Methanotorris formicicus Mc-S-70: one gene and its partner. The protein of the gene in region 1 binds, or shares a complex with, the protein of each later gene. Links are inferred from orthologs where the notes say so. Each region holds a gene or a part of one and is shown on either strand. Other genes may lie near its edges.

Region 1 (8,279 bases):
AAAGGAACCGTTCATGTAAGGCACTTTGCAGAGGTAATTTACAACGACATTGGTTTAGATAAGATTGCTGAGAATGTTGTAAGGCCATTAAACATAAATGTTGGAGTCCACTACGGATGCCACTTCTTAAAACCAACAGATGTTAAAGGGCTTGGTTCAGCAGAGAGACCAACAATGTTGGATGAGATTGTTGAGGCAACTGGAGCAAAATCTGTTGATTACAGAGACAAAATGATGTGCTGTGGAGCAGGAGGTGGAGTTAGAGCAAGAGAATTAACACTTGCATTAGATATGACAAAAGAAAAACTTGAAAATATGGTTAAAGCAGGGGCTGATTGTGTAGTTAACGTCTGTCCATTCTGCCACTTACAATTTGATAGAGGGCAGATTGAGATAAAGGAGAAGTTTGGAGTTGAATTTGGGTTTCCTGTTTTACACTTGAGCCAGTTGTTAGGTTTGGCATTTGGGATGGAAGCAAAAGATGTTGCAGTTAATGTCCACTTCATTCCAGTAGATCCATTGTTGAAAAAACTTGGATTGGAGTAAATTTCTTCTATTTTTTATTTCGCTCATCTTACCTTTAGGAGAGATGTTTTACATAAAAAGATTTCTAATCATTTAACAGTTAATCACGCATCGAGGGAATACTCTAACGGAATATAACTGCGAATGCTTCCATTCGATAATCAAACCTTATCTAAGAAAACATCGAGGCATTAGTCGAAAAAATCTCCACCCATATGTAAACTTCTATACATTTATATACAACTATAAATCGAATTGGTTCTCTGAATTACTTATAATCATGTTAGGTAATGATACTTGAAGATGAGCGTTTTTATTTTTATTTTTGATTAATATATTAATAAAAGCAAATAAATAAATATATGGATAAATGCAGATGCAATAGATATCAATAAATATCTGTTCCATGAAAAATTTAAAAATATGAAAAATAAAAATTTAAATTACGTATTTTGTGGGACATAAAAAGCAGAAAATTTGGCGAGATGGGAAAATGATTCAAATAACAGTCATCCAAATAGACAACTATGGACCATGGACTGTCACACCACAACCAAGAAGAGAAAGTGATTTACAGGCACTACAAGCAAGGTTGTATGCTGATTTAAACCTTATGTTTGGGATGCATAAGGGGCTTGTGTTTTACACAAGGTTTGACAACCTAATAGCAATAACAAATGGGATTGATCTATTAACCCACCAAAAAATCCAAGATAGCATAAAAAACAGGTATCCAATAACGATAAGCATGGCAATAGCATCAAGTAAAACACCCTACAAGGCACAAAAATTGGCAACAAAAAAACTTCAAGAACACGGTAGTGCTCAGGATGAGGGTAGGAGAGAAGTTTTAGATGTTGCAAATGAATTGGTTATGGATGGTTATGTCCAATTGGCACATATTGATATAAACAACATCACCGAAAGATTAACGGATTTGGAATCTGCCTATGACACTTATATTAATGTTAATAAGGTAAAGTTGATGTTGATGGAAGAGTTGAAAAAATATGATGCCATGTTATTCTTTATTGGTGGAGATAACTTCATGTGCCCATGTAATGGGATGAGTGAGGATGATTTTTTAAGTGTTTTTGAAAAAATAAAAGAAAAATGTGGAGTTGAATTAAAGGCAGGAATCGGTATTGGGAAGACGGCTGAAGATGCATCCAATTTGGCAGATATTGGATTAGAACTTATAAGAGCAGGGAAAACAGGAAGGCAAGTTTGCACTTTAAAGCAGGAGGGGTGTGAGATCTTATCACCCCTACAAAAGCGACAAATTATAACGGATTAATTTAAACATCACTTTATCTAATTTGGTGGAATTCATGGGGAAGGATGAGAAAATTGAAAAAATCAGAAGTTTAAATAAAAAAATAATCCTTGCTCCAATGGCAGGAATAACTGATGGGGATTTTTGCAGAAAATTTAAAGGTTTGTTTGGAATTGTAACCATTGGGGCATATAGTTTGGATGAAGACACATTAAATGCAAGTAGGGATATTGTTAAAAGAGGTAGGGAGGAATTCATTTATAATTTGGAGGATTTTGGAGACATTATTAGGAATGAGATAAATAAAGCGAAGGAAAGTGATGCCTTAGTTTCTGTAAATGTTAGGTTTAAAAATTTAGATGAGAGTTTGGAGAGATTGGAAATAATATCAAAACATGCCGACATCATTGAGTTAAATTGTCATTGTAGGCAAAAGGAAATAACCAATTTAGGAATTGGACAGGAACTTTTAAAAAATAAGGAGTTATTGAAGAGTTATCTCATTGGGGTGAAAGATTTAGACACTCCAATATTTTTGAAGGTAAGGGCTAATTTTGTTGGGTTGTATGAGTTGATAAAAACCTTAAACTACACAAAGGATTATTTTGATGGGATTCATGTTGATTGCTTCAATCCAGGAAAGGATTATGCAGATATGGAAGCATTAAAAGAGATAAGCAAAAATTTCCCTGACAAGATTATTATTGGAAATAACTCGGTAAATTCTATTGAAGATGCAAAAAATATGCTAAAATATGCTGATTTTGTGTCTGTTGCAAGGTGTGTTTTAAGGGGAGATGTTGAGTGGATTAAAGAGTTTAATACTATGGAAATGTAACTTATTTTTTTAAACATAAAGATTTACATATCCAAAATTCTTCAAATTTTTAGTATATATTTTTTACTTAATTAAATGAGGGAATATTATGAAAAAATGGATAGGGGCATTATTACTTTCTTTGGTTGTAGCACTATCGGGCTGTATAAATGAGAGTTCAAGTGAAGGAGAAATCCAAAATTATGGAGACGTTTTATCTTTGGATAATGCAAACTTAGAAAAATCAGTTGTAAGAAGTGGGGGTATTGTATTTTACACAATTAAGTGATGCTTCAAAAAACCAACATATAAAATTTCAAATAGAAAGTGATAAACCAATTACTGTATATGTAGTTCCATCAAAGAATGAATTTAATGCCTTACAAAATGGAAAAGAATTCTACTATTTCCCCGAACTTTCAAGGCAGGATATACTGTCATTTATTGGGGAAGGAATAGTTCCACCAACATCTTATATTGTGATAATAAATAATGGAGAAGAAGATGCACAGGTATCGTTTAAATTCGTCTCTGTAGATACTGATGAAAATGCATTAAGTCCTATAAAATCGTCTCCTTTACAATTTAATGAAAAATCTCAGAATAATGTTGAAGTTGCCAATTTAGAAATTTCAACAACCTATTATGAACCTTATCCATTGGCATTTTACAATGTATTTTATGAACTTGGAGAGCCAGACATAACATTTAAAATAACCAATAATGGAGAAAATCCAATAACAATAAGATTAATATCAGAATATCAAGGATACAGCAATAAAGCAATAACAACAGAAACAATAATGCCCGGAGAAACAAAAGAAATTAACCAAACAATACCATTAATAAAAGACAAAATAAAACAAATAAAAACAAAAACAAAATTCAGTTTGCATTATAAAATTGAATATGATGATAATGGAGAATGGAAAACTTATGATGAGCAAACTGAAATGATCGACGTTTATCCAATGGATACAATGGTTTGGGCAGTTAAGGATGATAAAGGAAATTATAATTCAATAAATGAATACATAGCAGTTTTTGTAACACCAAAAGATGATGCAATAATGGAATTGTTAAGCAAAGCAAAAGAAAGACATCCTGAAAAATCATTAAGTGGCTATCAAGATAAGGATGTTAATTCACAAATAAAAGCAATATATGATGCCCTAAAATATGATTATAGAGTAAGTTATGTAGATGTATCCAATGCTTATGGGAAAGATTATGTTCAAAAAGTAAGGCTGCCAAAAGAAACATTAAAACTAAAATCTGCAAATTGTATAGATGGTTCAGTAGTATTTGCTTCTGCTATTGAGGCATTAGGAATGCATCCCTATATTGTTTTACTTTCAGACCATGCATTTGTGGCATGGGATGTTGATGGAAGTGGAAACTATATTGAAGCATTAGAAACTACAATGGTTGGAAATGCAGATTTTGAAGATGCGTTACGTTATGGAAATGAGGAACTTGAAGCAAATTGGGATGCTTTAACCGATGATGACCCATGGAACGGACAAATAATTGATATAAAAGAGTGTAGAGAACTGGGAATCTTGCCAATGGAATAATCCTTAATCTTTTTTATTTTTTCTTTATTTTTCCTTCAATATTTTTGATAAAACCCTTATTATGTCCCCATCAGAAATTATACCAATCAATTTTCCCTCCTCATCAACAACAGGCAATTGATTTATGATTTCTTTACTATTTCCATAAACATCCATCTTTTTTATTGCATCAGCAATGGATTCCTCTGGTGTTATTGTTATAACCTCCTTTGTCATAACATCCCCAACAGTGGTTTCAAGTGTATATCTATCAATAATTAAGTTGTATCCTATGTCAGTCGTTGTCATAATGCCTATAACCTTTTTATTTTCATCAACCACTGGAAGACAACTTATCTTATTTTTTAGGAGGATTTCAAAAGCACCTATAACATTATCCTTCGGTGATGCATATATAACATCAGTTGTCATAATGTCCTTAACTTTTATTTTTTTCAGGTTCTCCATTTTTTATTACCTCCAACCCAATTATCAACTTAACAACATTTATTTCTAAATAACATTACAGTATTATTTAAAATTTATTAAATGAATTGGAGCCATTATCATGCTTCTTATTGTCAATATAGAACGTAATTAGCCCATTAAACAATAACTACAATTTTAGGAAGAGTTGAATTCAGTTGTAGGTAGATTACAAAACAATTCATTAGTTTATAAAATTTTAGGGGAATTTATTTTTCTATTTTGAGAGTTTTGAAAGAAGGATAATTATTATTAAATTTTCAAAAAACATGCTATGTCCCCAATTTGAGTCATAATCTCTTATAACACCAAAAGTTATATCGTTTGCAAACCATTAATTATTTATGCTATATAGGTTTAGTTTTAATTGGTTTAATTTTGTTATTTTTATAATTCATAACCCATATACTTATGGTGATGATATGGCAGAAAATCTATTTGAAGAATTTAAAGAACATTCAGTAGCAGAATTTTTTAGAAAAAATAGGCATATGCTTGGATACAGTGGAAAATTAAGAAGTATGACCACAATTATCCATGAATTAGTAACGAATAGTTTAGATGCATGTGAAGAGGCAGAGATTTTACCAGATATTAAAGTAGAAATAGAGAAGTTAGGAACTGACCACTACAAGGTTACTGTTGAAGATAACGGTCCCGGAATTCCACCTGAGTTTGTTCCAAAGGTTTTTGGGAAAATGCTCGCTGGTTCTAAGATGCACAGGCTTGTCCAATCAAGAGGACAACAGGGTATAGGGGCAGCAGGGGTTTTGTTGTTTGCTCAAATGACCACAGGGAAACCATTAAAAATCATAACTTCAACTGGAGATGGCATAATCCACGAAATGGAAATAAAGATGAGTGTTGAAAAAAACGAAGGTGAAGTTGTATCTCACAAAACAAGACCTGGAAATTGGAGAGGAACTAGGGTTGGGGGAGAATTCAAGGAGGTCACTTACAACAGGGGAGAATATGGACCTTATGAATACTTAAGAAGAATTAGTTTAGCAACTCCACATGCAAAGATAACATTAAAAGACCCAGAGGATACCATAGTATTTGATAGAGTATCCCATGAAATCCCAAAAAGACCAGAAGAGATGAAACCACATCCACATGGTTTAACACCTGATGAATTCCTCTATATATCAAGAAAAACTCAGGCAAAAAGAGTTTCAAGTATGCTTGTTCAAGAACTCTCAAGATTCTCATCTAAAAGAATTAAAGACTTAGAAAATTACATGTTGAGGGATAAATTATTGGAAAATTACAGAAACAGCGTATTTTGGAGTATTGTAGTAGATTGTTACTTAAATATCAATATTGATGACTATATTGAAAAGTTTAAAGAATATATTGACGATGAAGAAATAAAGCAATTAAAAGATGTTATAAACTTCCTACCAGAAAGTTTGGATGAACTTAAAAGGTTTGTTTTAAAGTATATGATAATGGAGTATCTGTTTAACAAATTTGATGAAGGGAAGATAAAGGAGATAAAACACCATTTCAAGAAAAAGCCGGAAAACTTCATAGATTATGCAGAGAAGAATTTCCTATCTGCATCTACTATGGAGGAATTTAGAAAGAAATTAAAAAATATAACAAAATCACCAGAAGAGTTTGTAAATGCATTAAAAGAAAAAGGAATGATTTCAGATGAAGAATTGGAAAAATTCAAAGGGGAAATTAAAAATATATTGTCAAAGAACCCTAAAGAATTGGGTTGGGAAGATGCAGAAATTATTGTAAGATGCCTCCAAGATATGGACTTCATAGCACCTTCAACAAGTGGTCTAAGACCTATAGGAGCAGAGAATATTGAAAAATCCCTCGAGTCCCTACTAAACCCCAACTTTGTTAAGGCAATAACGAGAAATCCAAAAACCTACAAAGGAGGAATTCCTTTCGCTGTTGAAGTAGCGATAGCGTATGGTGGGGAATCCGGAAGGCAGTCTGATGAAGGTAGAAAAATGGAGATTATGAGATTCGCAAACCATGTCCCTCTATTGTTTGACACAGGCGGGTGTGGATTAACCAAGGCAGTTAAAAGTATTAATTGGAAGAGATATGGACTTAGGGGAGAGGACATACCAATGACAGTATTTATTAACCTAATCTCTACACACGTCCCATACACTTCTGCTGGAAAACAGGCAGTAGCGTGTAGTGAAAATGAAAATGAAGAGATATTTAATGAAATAAGGCAGGCGTTGATGATTTGCGGTAGGGATTTGGAAAAGCATTTATCAAGGATTAGAAGAGAAATAGAAGAAGAGAAAAAGAAAAAATACGTTATGAAATATGTAAGAATATTTGCTGAAGCATTGGGAGGAATTTTAAATAAACCTGTTGATGATATTGAGGAAAAGGTTATCAAACTTTTAGAAGGATAAAAAAACCTTTTCTTTTAAATTTTCCCAGAGAGTTAAAAATATATATCACCTACTTAACAATTATTTGTATTGCACTATAGAACAATTTTGATTGTTTGTAAATTCTTTGTAATTATTCAACATTATTTCTTTTAAATTTGAAAATAAGTTATTAATCCTAAATTAAGGTTATTTGCAATATTCTACTTAATTATTTAGTAAAATGGGGATAGAATGCACAAAGAACAATTAATGGAATTACATCAATTTTTTGTTCATGTTGTTAGAGAATTACTTGATGACGATTGTTACGACTCTGAATACTTAAAAATTTATGAAAAGTTAGATATAAAACCCCACTACATCCATAAATTAAAAGTTGAACAAAGGGCAGCGATTTTTCTATTATCTGCAAGTATTGCAGAGTTTTTATATAAAAATGGTGAAAAAGTACCTGAAAATTTAGCCAGACGATTGTCAGAAAATGCCTTTAAGTATTTAAACAGTAAAAACAATAGGAATAATAAAATCAACAATAAAAAATTACAAAACTCAAAATAAATTATATATGATTTTGTAAAAATGTTAAATTTTGTTTTTATTGTTGTTTAGGTTATTCTAAAAATTGGGAGGTAAAATATGTTTGACCCAAAGAAGTTTATTGAGGAAAGCATAAAAGAAATAAAAGAGCAAATTGGAAACAGAAAGGCAATTATCGCACTGAGTGGAGGAGTAGATAGTTCAGTTGCAGCAGTGTTGACACATAAGGCAATTGGAGATAAACTTTTGGCAGTTTTTGTTGATACAGGATTGATGAGGAAGAAAGAGCCAGAAGAGGTTACAAAAATTTTCAGAGACCAACTGGGATTAAATTTCAAATGTATTGATGCAAAAGAGAGATTTTTAAATGAATTGAAGGGAGTTACTGACCCAGAAGAGAAGAGAAAGATTATTGGAAGGGTGTTTATTGAGGTTTTTGAGGAAGTTGCAAGGGAGAATGGAGAAGAAGTTTTAGTCCAAGGAACCATAGCACCAGATTGGATTGAAAGTGAAGGGAAGATAAAAACCCACCACAACATTGCACTGCCAGGAGGAATGGTTTTAGAGGTTGTAGAACCGTTGAGGGATTTATATAAGGATGAGGTTAGACTCTTAGCAAAAGAATTAGGATTGCCAGATAAAATCGTATATAGGCAACCATTTCCAGGCCCAGGTTTGGCAGTTAGAATTTTGGGAGAGATTAC
Region 2 (3,303 bases), on another replicon or contig:
AGTTTATAAGAACTTCATCAGCGACTTTGAATGCTGTTTTTAATGGAATCTTTGGTACAATTTCCAACAACTTGTCATTTGGAATAACAACTATTGTATCTGCTACATTTTTTAATTTATTTAATCCTTCCAATGCATTTTGCATCCTTATTTCTCCTTCCATTGAGAATGGGAGCGTTATTATTGCAACTGTTAGAGCCCCTATTTTTTTGGATATTTCAGCAACAATTGGAGCAGAACCGGTTCCAGTACCTCCGCCCAATCCACAGGTTATAAATACCATGTCCGCTCCTTGTAATTCATTTTTTATATCTTCTGCATTTTCTTTTGCTGATTCCTCTCCCATTTTTGGATTTCCACCAGCACCAAGTCCTCTTGTTAAATTTTTACCAATTAATATTTTTTTATCTGCTTTTGTTTTTAACAACTGTTGAGCATCTGTGTTGATAGCAACAGTTTTTGCCCTTTCAATACCTTCAGAGGTTAATCTATTTATTGTATTGTTTCCTGCTCCACCACAACCCACCACAGTGATTTTGGCTTTTGCCTCCTCCAATAATTTCAATAATTCCAAATCCTCTTCAGATAACGTCTCATCCTCATATGAAAAATCATCATTTTCAACAATATTTTTTAAGAATTTCAAGATCCGACCTCCATTGTAATTTTTATGCATACCGATAAAAATTAATATATAATCAACCATAGTTTAGTGGGGATGTATCTTAATTCTAAATAAAAATGGGGAATTTTCAGTTTATTAAGTAAAGTAATATCATTATAATATAATTAATTAAAAAGGGATTTGATATAAAAATTTATTGGTTTTAACAATTTCTACTATAAATCTTTATTATGGTGAAATAATGATAATTTCAAAATCAAGAGAAATAGCAAGGAGAAAGATTTTAGAGTTGGCAAATAAAATGTATGAGGATCTTTTAAAAGGTAAGAGACCAAAAATTAAACTACCCATTAGAAGTTTAACCAATGCAAAATTTGACTCTGAAACAGGAACTTTCATACTTATGGGGAAAGAAAAAGAAAGGACTTTAACAGTAAGTCAAGCAAAAATCTTTGCTCAAACGGTGAAGATGCTAGAATTTTCAAAACAACTTCTTGATTCAAATGACTTCTCAACACTTAGGGAAGCGTATTATGTCTCCAAAAATTGGGGTGAGGCAAGATTCGATGACCAGCAACCATCAAATAATGTTATTGAGGATTTAGAGGCAGCATTAGATGTATTGAGAGAAGATCTCGGATTTATTCCAGAAGAGGATGGTTCATCAGTTGTTGGGCCGTTGAGGATAATTGATAGAACACCAGAAGGGGAGGAAATCAAAGTAGATTGCACAAGGTTGGGTACCGGAGCATACAATATACCAAATGATGTAACAAGATTGGAGTTTGAGACGAATGCTGATTTTATATTGGCAATAGAAACTGCGGGTATGTTTGCAAGGTTGAATGCTGAAAAGTTTTGGGATAAACACAATTGTATCTTAGTTTCATTGAAGGGGGTTCCAGCAAGGGCAACAAGAAGATTTGTGAAGAGATTAAATGAAGAGTATGAAGTTCCAGTTTTGGTGTTTACTGACGGTGACCCCTATGGATATTTAAATATTTACAGGACGTTGAAGGTTGGGAGTGGTAAGGCGGTTCATTTAGCAGATAAACTTGCAATTCCTTCTGCGAGGTTGATTGGTGTAACTCCTCAAGATATTGTTGATTATGACTTACCAACACATCCATTGAAGGAACAAGATATCAAAAGAATAAAAGATGGTTTAAAAAATGATGATTTTGTAAAATCATTCCCAGAATGGCAAAAGGCATTAAAACAGATGTTAGATATGAAAGTAAGGGCAGAACAACAGTCCCTTGCAAAGTATGGTTTGAAGTATGTTGTCGACACCTACCTACCTGAAAAAATAAAGGATGAAAAGACGTGGCTACCTTAATTTCGCTTCCTGTTTTTTTATTTTTATTTATTTTACTCTATATCCAGTATTGTTTGCTTTTGTTACTATTATCTCCCCATCAATGCCGTGTTTATCAAGGATGTCATCTGCTTTCTCCATAATTAAATCCACATCTCCAAGTGCATAGATTGTTGGGCCGAAACTTGATAGTCCAGCATAACCTACTTTTTGCAACTCTTTTATGAGTTCTTTAACAATCTCTGATTGCAAAGAAACCTCCACTTTTTTAAATCCAAGTGTTTGGAGTTCATTCACAACCTCCCCAAATGCATTTAAATCATCTTCAATAATTCCGGGAATCATCTTCATTAAAATCAAGTGGCAAATCCTTTGAACCTCATTTAAAGGAACTGGACAGTATTTTTTGAATATATCAACTTCCTTGTTGCCGTAAATATGCTCCCCTTTTGGGATAATTAAAACCACATCCCAATTGAAGTCATGTCTAAATATTATTGGTGCTGGTTTTACGCCTTTTGATGCTGATGAGGGTTTGAAATCCTCCTTATCTTTTCCTTTTCCAAATGAATGTCCCTCATCGATTAAAAATCCCCCCATCTCAAAAGCCCCAATTCCAATTCCAGAAGTTCCCCCCCTTCCAGTAATCTTTGCTATTTCATAGGCGTTAAGTTCCTTCCCATATATGAGGGATATTAATTTCCCCGTTGAAAGGGCAATCTGTGTTCCACTGCCAAGACCGGAGTGGGATGGGAATGATTTTTTTATTAATAATTTTACTCCATCTTCATTTATATGGTTTAATATTTTCTCTGCCGCATCTTTAACCCTTCTCCCTATATCATTGATATAACTTTCATCAAAATTCTTAAGAACGGATTTATCAAAGTCAACTTCAATTTCCCCACTTTCTTTTCCCTCAATTACTAAGTTAGGATTTTCAAGGGCTAAACCAACACCACCATCTACTCTCCCAATACTCCCATTCAAATCAATAAGTCCCATGTGAATCCTTGAAGGGGAAATAATCTCCATCCTATCTCACCAAATTTTTTTATTTAGCATAATGCCTCTATAATGTCCCCTCTTGTAACAATACCCACAAGTTTTCCATCTTTAACAACTGGGAGCCTCTTTATATTGTTCTCAATCATCAACTTTGCAGCATTGTTTATACCCTCATCTGGGGAGATTACTATAACATCCCTTGTCATAACATCCTTAACCTTTGTTTTTAATGCCTTTTTTATATCCTCTTTAAACTCTTCAATTTTCAAAGTTGTTCTTAATGGTAATTCTATTAAATCCAATGGAGATGGTAAAATTAATCCAATTGATTCATTGTGGGTGGTTATTGTTT

The links. Proteins that work in one complex are often made in the same cells at the same time.
Region 2: the proteins of METFODRAFT_RS05345 (region 1) and METFODRAFT_RS08055 are in contact, whole or in part, in a crystal structure (PDB 2ZBK), measured with the Saccharolobus shibatae proteins. The link is inferred for Methanotorris formicicus Mc-S-70 from one-to-one orthologs. Residues at the interface, in WP_218266310.1 of Saccharolobus shibatae: Glu463, Lys467, Leu469, Tyr471, Leu472, Lys473, Tyr474, Ile475, Pro476, Glu477, Val478, Arg480, Ser481, Leu482, Thr484, Phe485, Leu486, Ser488, Glu503, Lys507, Leu508, Lys511, Ile518, Glu519; in WP_218258439.1 of Saccharolobus shibatae: Phe25, Leu26, Val29, Glu30, Gln31, Leu32, Lys34, Gly35, Glu36, Pro37, Phe70, Leu71, Asp72, Leu73, Ala76, Lys77, Met80, Val83, Leu84, Ala86, Ser87, Tyr90, Asp91, His110, Ser111, Leu114, Lys115, Ser116, Glu126.

What each region holds. Positions count from the first base shown.
Region 1 is NZ_AGJL01000025.1:477-8,755, reverse strand. Bases 4,623-7,569 are described here. They hold METFODRAFT_RS05345 (DNA topoisomerase VI subunit B), read left to right. Parts: upstream 4,623-5,082; coding sequence 5,083-7,056; downstream 7,057-7,569. Other genes in these bases: METFODRAFT_RS05340 (UPF0058 family protein), read left to right, coding at 7,270-7,569; METFODRAFT_RS05350 (CBS domain-containing protein), read right to left, coding at 4,623-4,642. Also shown: hdrB (CoB--CoM heterodisulfide reductase subunit B), read left to right, coding at 1-546; METFODRAFT_RS05365 (GTP cyclohydrolase III), read left to right, coding at 1,019-1,822; METFODRAFT_RS05360 (MJ0144 family RNA dihydrouridine synthase-like protein), read left to right, coding at 1,857-2,639; METFODRAFT_RS10105 (hypothetical protein), read left to right, coding at 2,728-2,907; METFODRAFT_RS05355 (hypothetical protein), read left to right, coding at 2,876-4,195; more of METFODRAFT_RS05350, read right to left, coding at 4,220-4,622; more of METFODRAFT_RS05340, read left to right, coding at 7,570-7,596; guaA (glutamine-hydrolyzing GMP synthase), read left to right, coding at 7,675-8,279.
Region 2 is NZ_AGJL01000052.1:2,412-5,714, reverse strand. What follows is about bases 1-2,915. They hold METFODRAFT_RS08055 (DNA topoisomerase IV subunit A), read left to right. Parts: upstream 1-866; coding sequence 867-1,964; downstream 1,965-2,915. Other genes in these bases: METFODRAFT_RS08050 (beta-ribofuranosylaminobenzene 5'-phosphate synthase), read right to left, coding at 1,992-2,915; ftsZ (cell division protein FtsZ), read right to left, coding at 1-646. In the rest of the region: more of METFODRAFT_RS08050, read right to left, coding at 2,916-2,978; METFODRAFT_RS08045 (CBS domain-containing protein), read right to left, coding at 3,002-3,303. UniProt on the Methanocaldococcus jannaschii protein: Relaxes both positive and negative superturns and exhibits a strong decatenase activity.